Regions from separate parts of the Streptomyces sp. R-07 genome, predicted to be linked through region 3. Evidence: riboswitches for the same ligand, from Rfam matches in the RefSeq annotation. Region 3 holds a riboswitch; each other region holds the start of a gene.

Region 1 (5,659 bases), 3.6 Mb from region 3:
CGGGCGTGCGGGCGGCGAAGGAGGGCTGGCTCTGAAGCGGCGAGGGGGCCGGCTCCGACGAAGCCCCGAAGAATCGCTTCCGTTATGCGGACAGGGGTTCCCAGCACGGGAGCAGTCCCCTAGATTTCCCCAGCATTACCGAGGTGATCAGCGAGGGGACGGGAATCGCCATGTCAGACACGCCAGATGCGACACAAGGGAAACAACCGACCATCACAGCCCTGCGGGTGGTGATCGCGCTCTGCCTGTTCGCCCCGTTCGTGGCGATGCTCTGGGTGAGCTCCTACGCGAAGGTCGAACCGCTCTTCGCCGGCATCCCGTTCTTCTACTGGTACCAGATGCTCTGGGTGCTGATCTCCACGGTGCTCACCATGGTCGCGTACAAGCTGTGGCAGCTGGACCAGCGTGCCCGCAAGGGAGGTGACGCGCGATGAAGGACGTGACCGGCGTGAACGGCGTGGCGCTCGGCGTCTTCGTCTTCTTCTTCCTGGCCGTCACGGTCATGGGCTTCCTGGCCGCGCGCTGGCGCAAGGCCGAGAACGAGCACAGCCTCGACGAATGGGGTCTGGGCGGCCGCTCGTTCGGCACCTGGGTCACCTGGTTCCTGCTCGGCGGCGACCTCTACACGGCGTACACCTTCGTCGCCGTCCCCGCGGCCATCTACGCGGCGGGCGCGGCCGGCTTCTTCGCCGTGCCGTACACGATCCTGGTGTACCCGCTGATCTTCACCTTCCTGCCGCGCCTCTGGTCGGTCTCGCACAAGCACGGATACGTCACCACCTCCGACTTCGTGCGCGGCCGCTTCGGTTCCAAGGGCCTCTCGCTCGCGGTGGCGGTCACCGGCATCCTCGCCACCATGCCGTACATCGCGCTCCAGCTCGTCGGCATCCAGGCCGTCCTGGACGTGATGGGCGTCGGCGGCGGCGAGGGCACCAACTGGTTCGTCAAGGACCTGCCCCTGCTCATCGCCTTCGGTGTCCTCGCGGCGTACACGTACTCCTCCGGCCTGCGCGCCCCGGCGCTCATCGCCTTCGTCAAGGACACCCTGATCTACATCGTCATCGCGGTGGCGATCATCTACATCCCGATCAAGCTGGGCGGCTTCGACGAGATCTTCGCCAAGGCCGGCGAGGCGTACGCGACGGTCAACCCGGCCACCGGCAAGCCGAAGGGCGCGCTCGTGCCCGGCGAGGCGGGCCAGTGGACGTACGCGACGCTCGCGCTCGGCTCGGCGCTCGCGCTCTTCATGTACCCGCACTCCATCACGGCGACGCTGTCGTCCCGGAGCCGCAACGTCATCCGCCGCAACACCACGATCCTGCCGCTGTACTCGCTGATGCTGGGCCTGCTCGCGCTGCTCGGCTTCATGGCGATCGCCGCCGGGATCAAGGTCAAGAACGGCCAGCTCGCCATCCCGCAGCTCTTCGAGACCATGTTCCCCGACTGGTTCGCGGGCGTCGCGTTCGCCGCGATCGGCATCGGCGCGCTCGTCCCGGCCGCGATCATGTCGATCGCCGCGGCCAACCTCTTCACCCGCAACATCTACAAGGACTTCATCAAGCCGGACGCCACCCCGGCCCAGGAGACCAAGGTCTCCAAGCTGGTGTCCCTCCTGGTGAAGGTCGGCGCGCTCGTCTTCGTCCTGACCATGGACAAGACGGTCGCGATCAACTTCCAGCTGCTCGGCGGCATCTGGATCCTGCAGACCTTCCCGTCGCTCGTCGGCGGTCTCTTCACCCGCTGGTTCCACCGCTGGGCGCTGCTCGCCGGCTGGGCCGTCGGCATGGTCTACGGCACGCTCGCCGCGTACGGCGTCGCCAGCCCGACCCAGAAGCACTTCGGCGGCTCCTCCGCCGAGATCCCGGGCATCGGCGAGATCGGCTACATCGGTCTCACCTCCTTCGTGCTCAACGTCGTCGTCACGGTCGTCCTGACCTTCGTCCTCAAGGCCGTCAAGGCCCCCGAGGGCGTCGACGAGACCTCCCCGGAGGACTACACGGCGGACGCGGGCGACGCCGGGGTCAAGGACCTCCCGACGGTCGGCGCCGCGGTGCACTGACCCACGGACGCGCACCAGAGGGGCCCGGAGAAACTCCGGGCCCCTTCGCGTGCGGCGGAGGCAGACTGGGGCGCATGGACTTCACGATCAGGGCGGTACGGCCCGAGGAGTACGAGGAGCTCGGCGACCTGACCGGGCTGACCTATCTGAACGACGGGCTGCTGCTGCACGGCGAGGACGACTTCTATCTGGACGTGCTCCGCGACACGGCCCGGCGGGCGCGCGAGAGCGAGGTGCTCGTCGCCGTCGACGCGGAGGGCGGGATCATCGGCGGGGTGACCTTCGCCCCCGGCGGCACCACCTGGGCGGACATCGGCGTCACCGGCGAGGCCGAGTTCCGGATGCTCGTGGTGGCACCCGGGGCCCGCGGCAGGGGCGTCGGGGAGGCGCTCGTACGCGCGTGCGTGGACCGGGCGAGGGCCCTGCCGGAGTGCGCGCGGCTCGTGCTCTCCACGGACTCGAAGATGGTCTCGGCGCACCGGATCTACGAGCGGATGGGCTTCGTCCGCACCCCGGACCGGGACTGGCAGCCGATCCCCGACCACTCTCTGCTGACGTACGCCCTGGAGCTGTGACTGCCGGGACCGACACAACATGTGGGGGGTGCCACGAGCGGCGCCCCCCACATGTATGCTCATGCTCGCTGTCGACGCAGGGGAATCCGGCGCGAATCCGGAACTGTCCCGCAACGGTGTGCTTCGTGCGGTTTCGTACGGGGTGAGTCCGAGGACCTGCCGGCAGCGCGCCCGGTCCGTCCGGTCCGGGTGCCACAGACGTCCGGGCCTCGCGGAGTTGGGTCGGTGGACGCGGTGCCGCCGTGCGTACGGCCGCCCCGTTCCCGCCTCCCCGCCCTGGCCCCGAGCCGAGCGAGGGAGAGCCCCCACGTGACCATCGCGCCCGCCGATCCGGCCGCAGCGATCGAGACCGACGGACCCGGGACCGTACTCCTGCGGACCCTGACCGATCTCACCGCCGACCTCCCGGACACCGACCCCGGCAAGGTCGCCGCCGCCGCGCTGCGCGGCCGCAGCGCCACGTCGGACGAGGCGGAGCTGCGCGAGCTGGCCACGGAGGCGGCCGCCGGTCTGATCGCCGACGACCCGGCGTACTCCCGGCTCGCCGCCCGGCTCCTCACGATCACCATCGCCGACGAGGCGGCCGGCCAGGGCGCCGTCTGCTTCTCGGCCTCCGTCGCCGTCGGTCACCGCGAGGGCCTGATCGCCGACCGCACCGCCGAGTTCGTCGCGCTGCACGCGGAGCGGCTCGACGCGACGATCGACGCGGCCGGCGACGACCGCTTCGGCTACTTCGGTCTGCGCACCCTCTACTCGCGCTACCTGCTGCGCCACCCGATCACCCGCAAGGTCGTCGAGACCCCGCAGCACTTCATGCTGCGCGTCGCCTCCGGCCTGGCCGAGGACGACTCGGTGCGCGCGCTCGACGAGGTGGCCGCGCTGTACGGCCTGATGAGCCGTCTGGACTACCTGCCGTCCTCCCCCACGCTCTTCAACTCCGGCACCCGCCACCCGCAGATGTCCTCCTGCTACCTCCTGGACTCCCCGCAGGACGAGCTGGACTCCATCTACGACCGCTACCACCAGGTCGCGCGCCTCTCGAAGCACGCGGGCGGCATCGGCCTCTCCTACTCCCGCATCCGCGCCCGCGGTTCGCTGATCCGCGGCACCAACGGGCACTCCAACGGCATCGTGCCGTTCCTGAAGACCCTCGACGCCTCCGTCGCCGCCGTGAACCAGGGCGGCCGCCGCAAGGGCGCCGCCGCGGTCTACCTGGAGACCTGGCACGCGGACATCGAGGAGTTCCTGGAGCTCCGCGACAACACGGGCGAGGACCAGCGCCGTACGCACAACCTGAACCTGGCGCACTGGATCCCGGACGAGTTCATGCGCCGGGTCAACGCCGACGCCGAGTGGTCGCTGTTCTCCCCGGCGGACGTGCCCGAGCTCGTCGACCTGTACGGCGAGGAGTTCGACGCCGCCTACCGCAAGGCCGAGGCGGCGGGCCTGGCCCGCAAGACGATGCCGGCCCGCGACCTGTACGGCCGGATGATGCGGACCCTCGCGCAGACCGGCAACGGCTGGATGACCTTCAAGGACGCGTCCAACCGGACCGCGAACCAGACGGCCGAGCCCGGCACGGTCGTCCACTCCTCGAACCTGTGCACCGAGATCATCGAGGTCACGAACGACGGTGAGACCGCGGTCTGCAACCTGGGCTCGGTCAACCTGGGCGCCTTCGTGTCGGGTTCGGACATCGACTGGGAGCGCCTGGACGAGACCGTCCGCACGGCCGTCACCTTCCTCGACCGGGTCGTCGACATCAACTTCTACCCGACCGAGCAGGCCGGGCGTTCCAACGCCCGCTGGCGCCCGGTCGGCCTGGGCGCGATGGGCCTCCAGGACGTCTTCTTCCAGCTGAAGCTGCCGTTCGACTCCCCCGAGGCGCGCGCGCTGTCCACCCGGATCGCCGAGCGGATCATGCTGGCGGCGTACGAGGCGTCCGCCGACCTCGCCGAGCGCAGCGGCCCGCTCCCCGCCTGGGACAAGACCCGCACCGCGCGGGGCGTGCTGCACCCCGACCACTACGACGTGGAGCTCAACTGGCCGGAGCGCTGGGCCGCGCTGCGCGAGCGCATCGCCGCCGTCGGCATGCGCAACAGCCTCCTCCTCGCCATCGCGCCGACCGCGACGATCGCCTCGATCGCGGGCGTCTACGAGTGCATCGAGCCGCAGGTCTCCAACCTGTTCAAGCGCGAGACGCTGTCCGGCGAGTTCCTCCAGGTCAACTCGTACCTCGTCGACGAGCTGAAGAAGCTCGGCGTGTGGGACGCGCAGACCCGCGAGGCGCTGCGCGACGCCAACGGCTCGGTCGCCGGCTTCACCTGGGTCCCGGCCGAGGTGCGCGAGCTGTACCGCACGGCCTGGGAGATCCCGCAGCGCGGCCTCATCGACATGGCCGCCGACCGGACCCCGTTCCTGGACCAGTCGCAGTCGCTGAACCTGTTCATGGAGACGCCGACGATCGGCAAGCTGTCGTCGATGTACGCGTACGCCTGGAAGCAGGGCCTGAAGACGACGTACTACCTGCGCTCCCGCCCGGCGACCCGGATCGCCCGCGCGGCACAGGCCGCCGCCCCGATCCCCGTCCAGCAGGCGGCCCCCGACGCGGACGCCGTCGCCTGCTCCCTGGAAAACCCCGAGTCCTGCGAGGCCTGCCAGTAATGAGTACCGAGAAGAAGAACCTCCTGGATCCGGGCTTCGAGCTCACGCTCCGTCCCATGCGCTACCCGGACTTCTACGAGCGCTACCGGGACGCCATCAAGAACACCTGGACCGTGGAGGAGGTCGACCTCCACTCGGACGTCGCCGACCTCGCCAAGCTCACCCCCGGTGAGCAGCACATGATCGGCCGGCTGGTCGCGTTCTTCGCGACGGGCGACTCGATCGTGTCGAACAACCTGGTGCTGACGCTCTACAAGCACATCAACTCCCCGGAGGCGCGGCTGTACCTGAGCCGTCAGCTCTTCGAGGAAGCGGTCCACGTCCAGTTCTATCTGACGCTGCTCGACACCTACCTGCCCGA
Region 2 (5,659 bases), 2.1 Mb from region 3:
AGCTGGAACTGGCCCTTCTGGTTTCCGCGCCGGCGGACCTGCTGCTCCTGGACGAGCCGACGAACCACCTGGCGCCGGGGCTGGTGGAGGAGCTGGAGGCGGCGCTGGCGTCGTACCGGGGCACGCTGATCGTGGCCAGCCACGACCGCCGCCTCCGCGCGGGCTTCCGAGGCCGCCACCTCGAACTGCCCCCGCCGCCCGTTGTGGGCGGTCGTTCCGCGCCCACCCCCGCCACCCCCGACGGCGCCCTTGCCGGCGCCAGAGGCTCCCGCGCCTGAACCCGCACCGCGTTGTGCGGCGCCACTGGGGTGCGGGTCAAGGCGCGGAACGCGGAGGCGCCGCTGAAGGCGCCGTCCCGTGTGCCCACCCGTCCCGCCCTGCGGGACGATTGCCCACACGGGCGGGGGGGGGAGGCCCTACTCGTCGCCCTCCAAGTCGCCCTCCGTCTCCAGGAAGACCTGGCGGAGGGCCGCCAGCGTCTCCGGGTCCGGCTTTTCCCACATGCCTCGCGACTCCGCCTCCAGGAGGCGTTCCGCGATGCCGTGCAGGGCCCACGGGTTGGCCTCCTTCAGGAAGGCCTGGTTCTCCGCGTCGAGGACGTACTCCTGCGTCAGCTTGTCGTACATCCAGTCGGCGACGACACCCGTCGTCGCGTCGTACCCGAAGAGGTAGTCGACGGTCGCCGCCAGCTCGAACGCGCCCTTGTAGCCGTGGCGGCGCATCGCCTCGATCCAGCGCGGGTTCACGACGCGCGCCCGGAAGACCCGTGAGGTCTCCTCCACCAGCGTGCGGGTGCGGACGGTCTCCGGGCGGGTCGAGTCGCCGATGTACGCCTCGGGGGCCGTGCCCTTGAGCGCGCGCACGGTCGCGACCATGCCGCCGTGGTACTGGAAGTAGTCGTCGGAGTCGGCGATGTCGTGCTCGCGCGTGTCCGTGTTCTTCGCGGCGACCGCGATCCGCTTGTACGCCGTCTCCATCTCGGCCCGCGCCGGCCGGCCTTCGAGCCCGCGACCGTACGCGTACCCGCCCCACACCGTGTACACCTCGGCGAGGTCCGCGTCCGTGCGCCAGTCGCGCGAGTCGATCAGCTGGAGGATGCCCGCGCCGTACGTGCCGGGCCGCGAGCCGAAGATGCGGGTGGTGGCGCGCCGCTCGTCGCCGTGCTCGGCGAGGTCGGCCTGCGTGTGGGCCCGTACGTAGTTGTCCGAGGCCGGCTCGTCGAGCCCGGCCACGAGCCGTACGGCGTCGTCGAGAAGACCGATGACGTGCGGGAACGCGTCCCGGAAGAAGCCCGAGATGCGCAGCGTGACGTCGACGCGCGGGCGGCCGAGCTCGGCGAGCGGGATCGGCTCCAGGCCGTTCACGCGACGCGAGGCCTCGTCCCACAGCGGGCGGACGCCGAGCAGGGCGAGCGCCTCGGCGACGTCGTCGCCGGCGGTGCGCATCGCGCTCGTGCCCCACAGGGAGAGGCCCACCGAGGTCGGCCACTCGCCGTTGTCGGTGCGGTAGCGCTCCAGGAGCGAGTCGGCGAGCGCCTGGCCGGTCTCCCAGGCGAGCCGGGACGGCACGGCCTTCGGGTCGACGGAGTAGAAGTTCCGGCCGGTCGGCAGGACGTTGACCAGGCCCCGGAGCGGGGAGCCGGACGGGCCGGCCGGGACGAAGCCGCCGTTCAGGGCGTGCACGGCGTGCGTCAGCTCGTCGGTGGTGGCGGCGAGGCGCGGCACGACCTGGCGAGCGGCGAAGTACAGCACCTCGCGGACGTCGGGGCCGTACGCGGCGGCGATCTCCGGGATCGCCGCCTCGTCCCAGCCGGCGGCCTCCATCGCCTCGACCAGCTCGCGGGCCTTGGCCTCCGCCTCGTCGGCGGTGGTGCGGGTCGCGGCCGACTCGTCGAGACCGAGGGCCTCGCGCAGGCCGGGGAGCGCCTGCGTGCCGCCCCAGATCTGGCGGGCGCGCAGGATGGAGAGGACCAGGTTGACGCGGCCCTCGCCCTCCGGTGCGCCGCCGAGGACGTGCAGGCCGTCGCGGATCTGGGCGTCCTTGACCTCGCACAGCCAGCCGTCGACGTGCAGCAGGAAGTCGTCGAAGCCGTCGTCCTCCGGGCGCTCCTCCAGACCGAGGTCGTGGTCGAGCTTGGCGGCCTGGATCAGGGTCCAGATCTGGGCGCGGATCGCGGGCAGCTTCGCCGGGTCCATGGAGGAGATCTGCGCGTACTCGTCGAGCAGCTGCTCCAGGCGCGCGATGTCGCCGTACGAGTCGGCGCGGGCCATCGGCGGCACCAGGTGGTCGACGAGGGTCGCGTGGACGCGCCGCTTGGCCTGGGTGCCCTCGCCCGGGTCGTTGACGAGGAACGGGTAGATCAGCGGGATGTCGCCGAGGGCGGCGTCGGGGCCGCAGGCGGCGGACAGGCCGGCGTTCTTGCCGGGCAGCCACTCCAGGTTGCCGTGCTTGCCCAGGTGGACCATGGCGTCGGCGCCGAAGCCGCCGTCCTCGGCGCGGGCGGCGATCCAGCGGTAGGCGGCCAGGTAGTGGTGGGACGGCGGGAGATCGGGGTCGTGGTAGATCGCGATCGGGTTCTCGCCGAAGCCGCGCGGCGGCTGGATGAGGATCAGCAGGTTCCCGCGCCGGAGCGCGGCGAGGACGATGTCGCCCTCCGGGTTGCGGGAGCGGTCGAGGAACATCTCGCCGGGAGCCGGGCCCCAGTGCTCCTCGACGTGTGTGCGGAGCTCCTCGGGCAGCGTCGCGTACCAGCGCTTGTAGTCGGCGGCCGGGATGCGGACCGGGTTCTTCGCGAGCTGCTCCTCGGTCAGCCAGTCCTGGTCGTGGCCGCCGGCCTCGATCAGGGCGTAGATCAGCTCGTCGCCGTCGCCGGAGACCAGGCCGGGGAGGTCCTCGACGGGACCGAAGTCGTACCCCTCGGCGATCAGGCGGCGGAGCAGCGAGACGGCGGAGGCGGGGGTGTCGAGGCCGACCGCGTTGCCGATGCGGGAGTGCTTCGTCGGGTACGCGGAGAGGACGAGCGCCAGCCTCTTCTCGGCGTTCGGGATGTGGCGGAGCCGGGCGTGCCGGACGGCGATCCCGGCGACGCGGGCCGCGCGCTCGGCGTCGGCGACGTACGCGGGCAGGCCGTCCTCGTCGATCTCCTTGAAGGAGAAGGGGACGGTGATGAGCCGGCCGTCGAACTCGGGCACGGCGACCTGGCTGGCGGCGTCCAGCGGCGAGAGGCCCTCGTCGTTCTCCTCCCAGGCCGAGCGCGAGCCGGTCAGGCAGAGGGCCTGGAGGATCGGCACGTCGAGCGCGGCGAGCGCGCCCGCGTCCCAGGCCTCCTCGTCACCGCCGGCCTGCGCCTCGGCGGGCTTGGTGCCGCCCGCGGCGAGGACGGTCGTGACGATCGCGTCGGCTCCGCGCAGTACGGAGATCAGCTCCGCCTCGGGGGCGCGCAGGGACGCCACGTACAGCGGCACGGCCCGTGCGCCGGCGTCCTCGATCGCCCCGCACAGGGCGTCGACGAAGGCGGTGTTCCCGCTCATGTGGTGGGCGCGGTAGTAGAGCACGGCGATGGCCGGGCCGCTGTCGTTCCTCGCGACCCGCTCCAGCGGGCCCCAGGTGGGGGCGGGCGCCGGGGCCTCGAAGCCGTGGCCGGTGAGCAGGACGGTGTCGGAGAGGAAGCGGGCCAGCTGCTCCAGGTTGGCCGGGCCGCCGTGCGCCAGGTAGGCGTGCGCCTCGGTGGCGACGCCGACGGGGACGGTGGAGGCCTCCATGAGCTGTGCGTCCGGGGCCTGTTCGCCGCTGAGGACGACGACCGGCTTTCCGGCGGCGAGGACCGTGTCCAGGCCCTCCTGCCAGGAGCGGACTCCGCCGAGGAGCCGGACGACGACGAGGTCGGCGCCGTCGAGGAGGGCCGGGAGGTCGGCGAGGGGGAGGCGGGAGGGGTTGGCGAAGCGGTACTCGACCGCGGGGCCGCCCTGGGCGGCGTTCGCCGCGCGGGCGCTGAGCAGGTCGGTGTCGGAGTGCGACAACAGCAGGAGCATGGCGAGCTCAGGCCTTCCTCGGGGTTGTCCGCGCCCCGGGTGGTCGTATGGGTTGGGGCCTCCCCTGCTCGAGCGAAGCCGAGAGCTTGGGGAAGGGAGTTCCTGACTCACCCTTCCCTCGCGGGTACGGGCTCACAGTGGCGGGACCGCGCCGGATTCTCACCGGGCTTCCTCCCCGGGGTCCTGGGACCCCATGCCGATCTGCATCCTAGATCGTGCGGTCTCCGGGCCGGAGGGAACGGGAGAGTCGGCCGGATCACACCCGGTGGTCAGGCGGTTCCCCGTGGGTATGCTCGCCGCCATGCCGCCCACCCCACCCCCGACGCCCGAACCGGGCGAAGCTCGCATACGGGACCGTGGCGACGCCTGCCCCGGGGCGCTGCGCCTGCACCCCGCCGACGACGGCCGCCTGGCCCGACTGCGCCTGCCCGCAGGGCGCCTGACGGCCCCTCAGGCCGAGGTCCTGGCGCACGCCGCCGAGACCCTCGGCGACGGACGGATCAGCATCACCTCGCGCGGCAACGCGGAGCTGCGCGGCCTCCCCGAGGACTGCGGGGCGGCGCTGGCATCCCTTCTGGCCGGGGCGGGCCTGCTGCCCTCCCCCACCCACGAGCGCGTCCGCAACATCGTGGCCTCGCCCGGCGCCGGACTCGACGGACTCGGCCACGCGGACGTGCAGTTGTGGGCGCGTGAACTGGACAGCGCCCTGTGCGCCGAACCTCGGGCGGCGTCCCTTTCGGGACGATTCCTGTTCCTCCTGGACGACGGGCGCGGAGACGTCGCCGGGCTCGGCGGCGATGTGAGCTTGATCGCAGGACAGGACGGGTCCGTCCAGCTGCGGCTGGGCTGGGCGCACCTCCCAGGAAGAAGTCCTGGGGGGAGGGTGTTCCGCCTCGCCGCCACCGACGCCGTCCGGGCCGCCCTCGCCGCCGCCCTCGCCTTCCTCGACGCCGCCGAGGCCGCCGGGAACGGGGCGTGGCGGCCGCACGAGCTGCCCGACGGACACGAACCCGACTGGGCCGGTGCTCTCGCGCGCGCCGGGATCACGGCGGAGCCCGTACCCGTACCGCCGCTGCCCGCGTCCCGGCCGCCCGCGCCCGGGCCGCTCGGCGACCGCGCCCTGCATGTCCTCGCCCCGCTCGGCCGGCTGACCGCCACCCAGCTGCGGGCCCTGGCCGACGAGGCCGACGAACTCCGGCTCACGCCCTGGCGCGGGGTGGTCGCCGTGACCGACCCCGCCAGGCTCCCCGCACTGGAGTCGTACGGCCTGATCACCCGCCCCGACGCGCCCGGCACCGGAGTCACCGCCTGCACCGGACGCCCCGGCTGCGCCAAGTCCCTCGCCGACGTCCGGACGGACGCGCTCGCCGCGCCCCCCGGCCCGCTGCCCGTGCACTTCTCCGGATGCGAGCGCCGCTGCGGGCACCCCCACGGCGCCTGGATCGGCGTCCTCGCCACCGGCGACGACAGCTACCTGGTGGACGGCGTCCCCACCCCCCGTACCTCCCTGACCGCAGCAGTCGCGGCGGCCCGCGCCCAGCCGACCCACACGAGATGAGCGAGAGCAACAGGATGTTCGACTACGAGAAGGACGGGACGGAGATCTACCGCCGGTCCTTTGCCACGAT
Region 3 (5,659 bases):
CGAGGACGGGGCCGAGGACGGCGTGCAGTCCGGGGGCCTCCATCCCGTACGTGCCGGGGCGCAGCGAGGCGAGGCTGCGGGTGAGGGTGACCCGCTCGGGTCCCGTGGCGTGCACGGTGAGTCTGGGGTCTCCGGGCAGTGGTCGTCCGGACGGCGCCCTGAGGGCGACATCGCTGGCGTACCGGCCGGCCGCGAGAGCGGCCGCGCCGACACCGATCAGGGTGGTGACGGCCACTGCCGTCGCTGTAGCCGGGCGCACGCTCCCAGTGTCGGCAGGGCGGGGTGGGCCTGCCACCGGACGGACCCGGGCGGGGGAAGACCGGGTGGGACGAGCCGGGTGGGAACGGGCGGGGGCGAGCCGGGTGGGAACGGGTGGGAGGAACGGGGGCGGGGTCGCCTCGGGGAGTGACATGGGTCTCGTCAGGGGGGTCCCCCGGTCGGATGGTGCTGTCCAGGGAGCGGAACCGGGTGGGCGGGGAGGAACCGGGGCAGGTCGTATGTGCCCCGGGAGGACCGGGATTCCCCGTGCTTGCCCGGTGACCGCATCGTGGACACCGGGCACTCCGGGGCCACAAGCGGAATCCCTTGACACCGGATAGGGACACCACGCCGCCCGCCCCAGTTCACCTTCCGTTCACCCAGGTTGCTTACGTTCGACGAGCCACTGACGTCAAACGATTGCCTGGGTAAATGGAACACATCACGCTGCTGCTCGCCATTGTGGTCGTGACAGCTCTCGTGTTCGATTTCACGAACGGTTTCCACGACACCGCCAACGCGATGGCCACGACCATCTCGACCGGTGCACTCAAGCCCAAGACGGCGGTGGCCATGTCCGCCGTGCTGAACCTCGTCGGCGCGTTCCTGTCCGTGGAGGTCGCCAAGACGATCTCCAAAGGACTGGTCAACGAGGACGGCATCCAGCCCGAAGTGATCCTCGCCGCGCTCGTCGGCGCGATCCTCTGGAATCTGGTGACCTGGCTGGTCGGACTTCCCTCCAGCTCCTCCCACGCCCTGATGGGCGGCCTCATCGGCGCGACCGTCGCCTCGATCGGCGTCAGTGGCGTCAACGGCGAGGTCGTCGTCAGCAAGGTCCTCATCCCGGCCGTCGCCGCGCCGATCGTCGCGGGTCTCGCCGCGATGCTGGCCACGAAGCTGACGTACAAGATCGGCGCCAAGACCTCCGAGAAGGACACCGCCAAGGGCTACCGGGTCGGACAGATCGCCTCCGCCGGTCTCGTCTCCCTCGCCCACGGCACCAACGACGCGCAGAAGACCATGGGCATCATCACCCTCGCCCTGGTCGCCGGCGGCACCCTCGCCCCCGGCTCCAACCCGCCCGTCTGGGTCATCGTCTCCGCCGGTACGGCGATCGCGCTCGGCACGGCCCTCGGCGGCTGGCGCATCATCCGCACCATGGGCAAGGGCCTCACCGACCTCCAGCCGCAGCAGGGCTTCGCCGCCCAGACCAGCGCGGCCACGGTCATCCTGGCCTCCTCCCACCTGGGCTTCTCCCTCTCCACCACGCACTCCGTCTCCGGCGCCGTCATGGGTGCGGGTCTCGGCCGCAAGGGCGGTGTCGTCCGCTGGTCGACCGCCACCCGCATGTTCGTCGCCTGGGGCCTGACCCTGCCGGCCGCAGGCCTGGTCGGCGCGGGTGCCGAGTACGTCGCCCGTCAGGGCTCCTGGGGCGTCTACGTCGTCGCGGCCTTCCTCGCCGCCTCCTGCGTCGGCATCTGGCTCGTCTCCCGCCGCCAGCCGGTCGACCACACCAATGTCAACGACGTCGAGACCGAGGCCGAGCCCGACGGCGTCGTGACCACCGCGATCGCGGCCGTCACCCCGCCGCCGGCCGGTTCCGTCGCCGCCGTCGCGGACGAGGACCTGAAGACCACCATCCCCGCGCCGGTCCCCACGGACCCGGCCGCTCCCCCGGCCCCCGCCGCCGCGGTCTAAGGAACTGGAACCAAGCATGAAGATCGACTGGGCAGCCCTCGGCTCCGTCTTCGGAGTCAGCCTCGTGGCGACCGTCGCCCTCGTGGGCCTCTTCACCCTCGGTGTCATCGGCCTCTCCAAGCAGGAGCAGGCCGCCGCCCAGGGAGGCTCCGCCGTCCTGGCCCGCACCGGCGCCTACGCCTCATTCGCCCTGTGCCTGGCGGCCGTGGCGTACGGCATCTACCTGATCGTCGCCTGACGGTCCCCGGTACCTCGGCCGGGCGGTCCGCACCTTCGGGTGCGGGCCGCCCGGCCGTCTCCGTTTCCGGTGCCGTGTTTGTGGTGCTTCGCACAGTGACGCGGTGCAGGTCAAGGGTGAGTTGACGGCTGTCTCGGGCCGTGGTGGACTGCCGAGGCCATTACGGCGGCAGTAGAGGAAGTCCGGTGCGAATCCGGCGCGGTCCCGCCACTGTGACCGGATCCGAAGGGTCCGGGAGTCAGGAACTCTCGCCGCCGGTCACGTCGATCCAGGGCGCGGACCCTGAGTGAGGACACAGCGCCATGCCCGGCCGCACCCCCAGACCTTCCAGAGCCACCGGAATCTTCGCGTACGGCGCGGCCGCGGGCCTCGCCGTCGATCTGCTCGTCGGCGACCCCCGCCGCGGACATCCCGTCGCCGCGTTCGGCCGGGCGGCCGGCCGGGTCGAACGGGCCCTGTGGCGCGACCACCGCGGGTGGGGCGCCCTGCACACCGCCGTCTGCGCCGGCGCCACCGTCGCGGCCGGCGCCCTCGCCGCCCGTACCGTACGGGGCAGCCGCGCCGGATCCGTCGCGCTCACCGCCGCCGCCGTCTGGTCCGTCGTCGGCGGGACGACCCTGGGACGCGAAGCCCGCGCGATCGGCGGAGCCCTCGCCGCCGGGGACCTGGAGGTGGCCCGGGAGCGGCTGCCGCACCTGTGCGGCCGCGACCCGCAGTCCCTGGACGGTCCCGCGATGGCCCGCGCGGTCGTCGAGTCCGTCGCCGAGAACACCTCCGACGCCGTGGTCGGCGCCCTCTTCTGGGGCGCCGTCGCGGGTGTGCCGGGGCTCGTCGGCTTCCGGGCCGTCAACACCCTCGACGCGATGGTCGGCCACAAGTCCCCCCGGTACCGGCGGTACGGCTGGGCCTCGGCCCGCCTCGACGACGTGGCCGGCTGGCCGGGCGCCCGGCTGACCGCCGTGCTCGCGACCGTCGCCGGCGGGAACCCGCGCGGAGCCGTACGGGCCTGGCGGGCGGACGCCGCCAAGCACCCGAGCCCCAACGCGGGCCCGGTCGAGGCCTCCTTCGCGGGCGCGCTCGGCGTACGGCTCGGGGGGACCCTCTCGTACGCCGGACGGGTCGAGCACCGGCCCGTCCTCAACGGGGAGGGGCGGCCCGTCGAGGTCGCCGACATCGACCGCGCGGTCCGGCTCTCCCGCCGGATCACCGGACTGACCCTGGCCGCCTGCGTGGGCGGCCGCATGATCGCGAGCGCGCTGAAGCGGAGGAACGCATGAGGGGTGGGGGGCTGCTCGTCGCCGGGACCACGTCCGACGCGGGCAAGAGCGTCGTCACGGCCGGCATCTGCCGCTGGCTGGTCCGGCGGGGCGTCAAGGTCGCGCCGTTCAAGGGACAGAACATGTCCCTGAACTCCTTCGTCACCAGGGAGGGCGCGGAGATCGGCCGCGCCCAGGCCATGCAGGCGCAGGCGGCCCGGGTGGAACCGACCGCGCTGATGAACCCGGTCCTGCTCAAGCCCGGCAGCGACCGCTCCAGCCAGGTCGTCCTCATGGGCAAGCCGGTCGGCGAACTGAGCGCCCGCGGCTACCACGGCGGCCGGCAGAAGGAACTCTTCGAGCCCGTGCTCGCGTGCCTGGAGGAACTCCGGGGCACGTATGACGCCGTGATCTGCGAGGGGGCGGGCAGTCCGGCCGAGATCAACCTGCGGCGCACGGACATCGTGAACATGGGCATCGCGCGCGCCGCGAAGCTGCCCGTGGTCGTCGTCGGGGACATCGACCGCGGCGGGGTCTTCGCCCAGTTCTTCGGGACGACGGCGCTGCTGAGCCCCGAGGACCAGTCGCTCGTCGCCGGCTACCTGGTCAACAAGTTCCGGGGCGACGTGACGCTCCTGGAGCCGGGCCTCGACATGCTGCTCGGGCTCACCGGGCGCCGGACCTTCGGTGTCCTGCCGTACGCGCACGGGCTCGGCATCGACGAGGAGGACGGCCTCCGGGTCTCCCTGCGGGGCACCGTCCGCGAGTCGGTCGTCGCCCCGCCGGTCGGCGCGGACGTGCTGCGGGTCGCCGTGTGCGCCGTACCGCTGATGTCCAACTTCACGGACGTCGACGCGCTCGCCGCCGAACCGGGCGTCGTCGTCCGGTTCGTGGACCGGCCCGAGGAGCTCGTCGACGCGGACCTCGTCGTCGTGCCCGGCACCCGGGGCACGGTCAAGGCGCTGGCGTGGCTGCGGGAGCGGGGGCTCGCGGACGCCCTCGTCCGGCGCGCGGCCGAGGGCCGGCCGGTGCTCGGCATCTGCGGCGGCTTCCAGGCCCTCGGCGAGCGCATCGAGGACGAGGTCGAGTCGAAGGCCGGCGTCGTCGACGGGCTCGGGCTGCTGCCCGTACGGGTCCGGTTCGGGGTCGAGAAGACCCTCGCGCGGCCGGTCGGCGAGGCGCTCGGCGAGCGGGTCGAGGGGTACGAGATCCACCACGGCGTGGCCGAGGTGCTCGGCGGGGACGCGTTCCTCGACGGGTGCCGGGTCGGCTCCGTGTGGGGGACCCACTGGCACGGCTCGCTGGAGAGCGACGGCTTCCGGCGGGCGTTCCTGCGGGAGGTCGCGGCGGCGGCCGGGCGGCGGTTCGTGCCGGCGCCGGACACGTCGTTCGGCGCGCTGCGCGAGGAGCAGCTCGACCGGCTCGGCGACCTGATCGAGGAGCACGCGGACACGGACGCGCTGCTGCGGCTGATCGAGCAGGGCGCCCCGACGGGGCTGCCGTTCGTGCCGCCGGGTGCGCCGTGAGGACCCCAGGACCCGCAGACACCCGAACCGAAGGAGCGATCACCCGATGAGTACCCGGTATCCGTTCACCGCCGTCGTCGGCATGGACGACCTGCGGCTCGCGCTGCTGCTGAACGCCGTGAGCCCGGCCGTGGGCGGTGTGCTGGTCCGGGGTGAGAAGGGGACCGCCAAGTCCACCGCCGTGCGCGCGCTCGCCGAGCTGCTGCCCGCCGTGCCCGTGGTCGCCGGCTGCCGGTTCAGCTGTGACCCCGGCTCGCCCGACCCCGGCTGCCCGGACGGGCCGCACGACGACGCGCCCGGGGCCTCCCGTCCCGCGCGGATGGTCGAGCTGCCCGTCGGCGCCTCCGAGGACCGGCTCGTCGGCGCGCTCGACATCGAGAAGGCGCTCGCCGAGGGCGTGAAGGCCTTCGAGCCGGGGCTCCTCGCCGCCGCGCACCGGGGGATCCTGTACGTCGACGAGGTCAATCTCCTCAGCGACCATCTCATCGACCATCTCCTCGACGCCGCCGCCATGGGCGCCTCCCACGTCGAGCGCGAGGGCGTCTCCGTGCGCCACGCCGCCCGGTTCCTGCTCGTCGGGACCATGAACCCCGAGGAGGGCGAACTGCGGCCGCAGTTGCTCGACCGGTTCGGGCTGACCGTCGAGGTGGCCGCCTCACGGGACCCGGAGCTGCGCGTGGAGG

Evidence for each region. A riboswitch is a leader RNA that binds a small molecule or an ion and turns the genes downstream of it on or off. The one in region 3 is predicted to bind cobalamin.
Region 1: another riboswitch for cobalamin. It lies ahead of ACN9M0_RS24485 (ribonucleoside-diphosphate reductase subunit alpha); the one in region 3 lies ahead of ACN9M0_RS07870 (cobalamin biosynthesis protein).
Region 2: another riboswitch for cobalamin. It lies ahead of cobN (cobaltochelatase subunit CobN); the one in region 3 lies ahead of ACN9M0_RS07870 (cobalamin biosynthesis protein).

What each region holds. Positions count from the first base shown of each region.
Region 1 is NZ_CP183978.1:5,316,973-5,322,631, reverse strand. It holds gene ACN9M0_RS24505 (LuxR C-terminal-related transcriptional regulator) at 1-35, shown strand, start outside; gene ACN9M0_RS24500 (DUF3311 domain-containing protein) at 171-434, shown strand; gene mctP (monocarboxylate uptake permease MctP) at 431-2,059, shown strand; gene ACN9M0_RS24490 (GNAT family N-acetyltransferase) at 2,134-2,634, shown strand; cobalamin riboswitch at 2,690-2,812, shown strand; gene ACN9M0_RS24485 (ribonucleoside-diphosphate reductase subunit alpha) at 2,944-5,298, shown strand; gene ACN9M0_RS24480 (ribonucleotide-diphosphate reductase subunit beta) at 5,298-5,659, shown strand, end outside.
Region 2 is NZ_CP183978.1:3,804,447-3,810,105, forward strand. It holds gene abc-f (ribosomal protection-like ABC-F family protein) at 1-278, shown strand, start outside; gene cobN (cobaltochelatase subunit CobN) at 417-4,031, opposite strand; cobalamin riboswitch at 4,108-4,242, opposite strand; gene ACN9M0_RS17335 (cobalamin biosynthesis protein CobG) at 4,321-5,589, shown strand; gene ACN9M0_RS17340 (precorrin-8X methylmutase) at 5,586-5,659, shown strand, end outside.
Region 3 is NZ_CP183978.1:1,750,959-1,756,617, forward strand. It holds gene ACN9M0_RS07855 (alpha/beta hydrolase) at 1-259, opposite strand, end outside; gene ACN9M0_RS07860 (inorganic phosphate transporter) at 691-1,956, shown strand; gene ACN9M0_RS07865 (hypothetical protein) at 1,973-2,194, shown strand; cobalamin riboswitch at 2,322-2,461, shown strand; gene ACN9M0_RS07870 (cobalamin biosynthesis protein) at 2,497-3,471, shown strand; gene ACN9M0_RS07875 (cobyric acid synthase) at 3,468-4,976, shown strand; gene ACN9M0_RS07880 (putative cobaltochelatase) at 5,023-5,659, shown strand, end outside.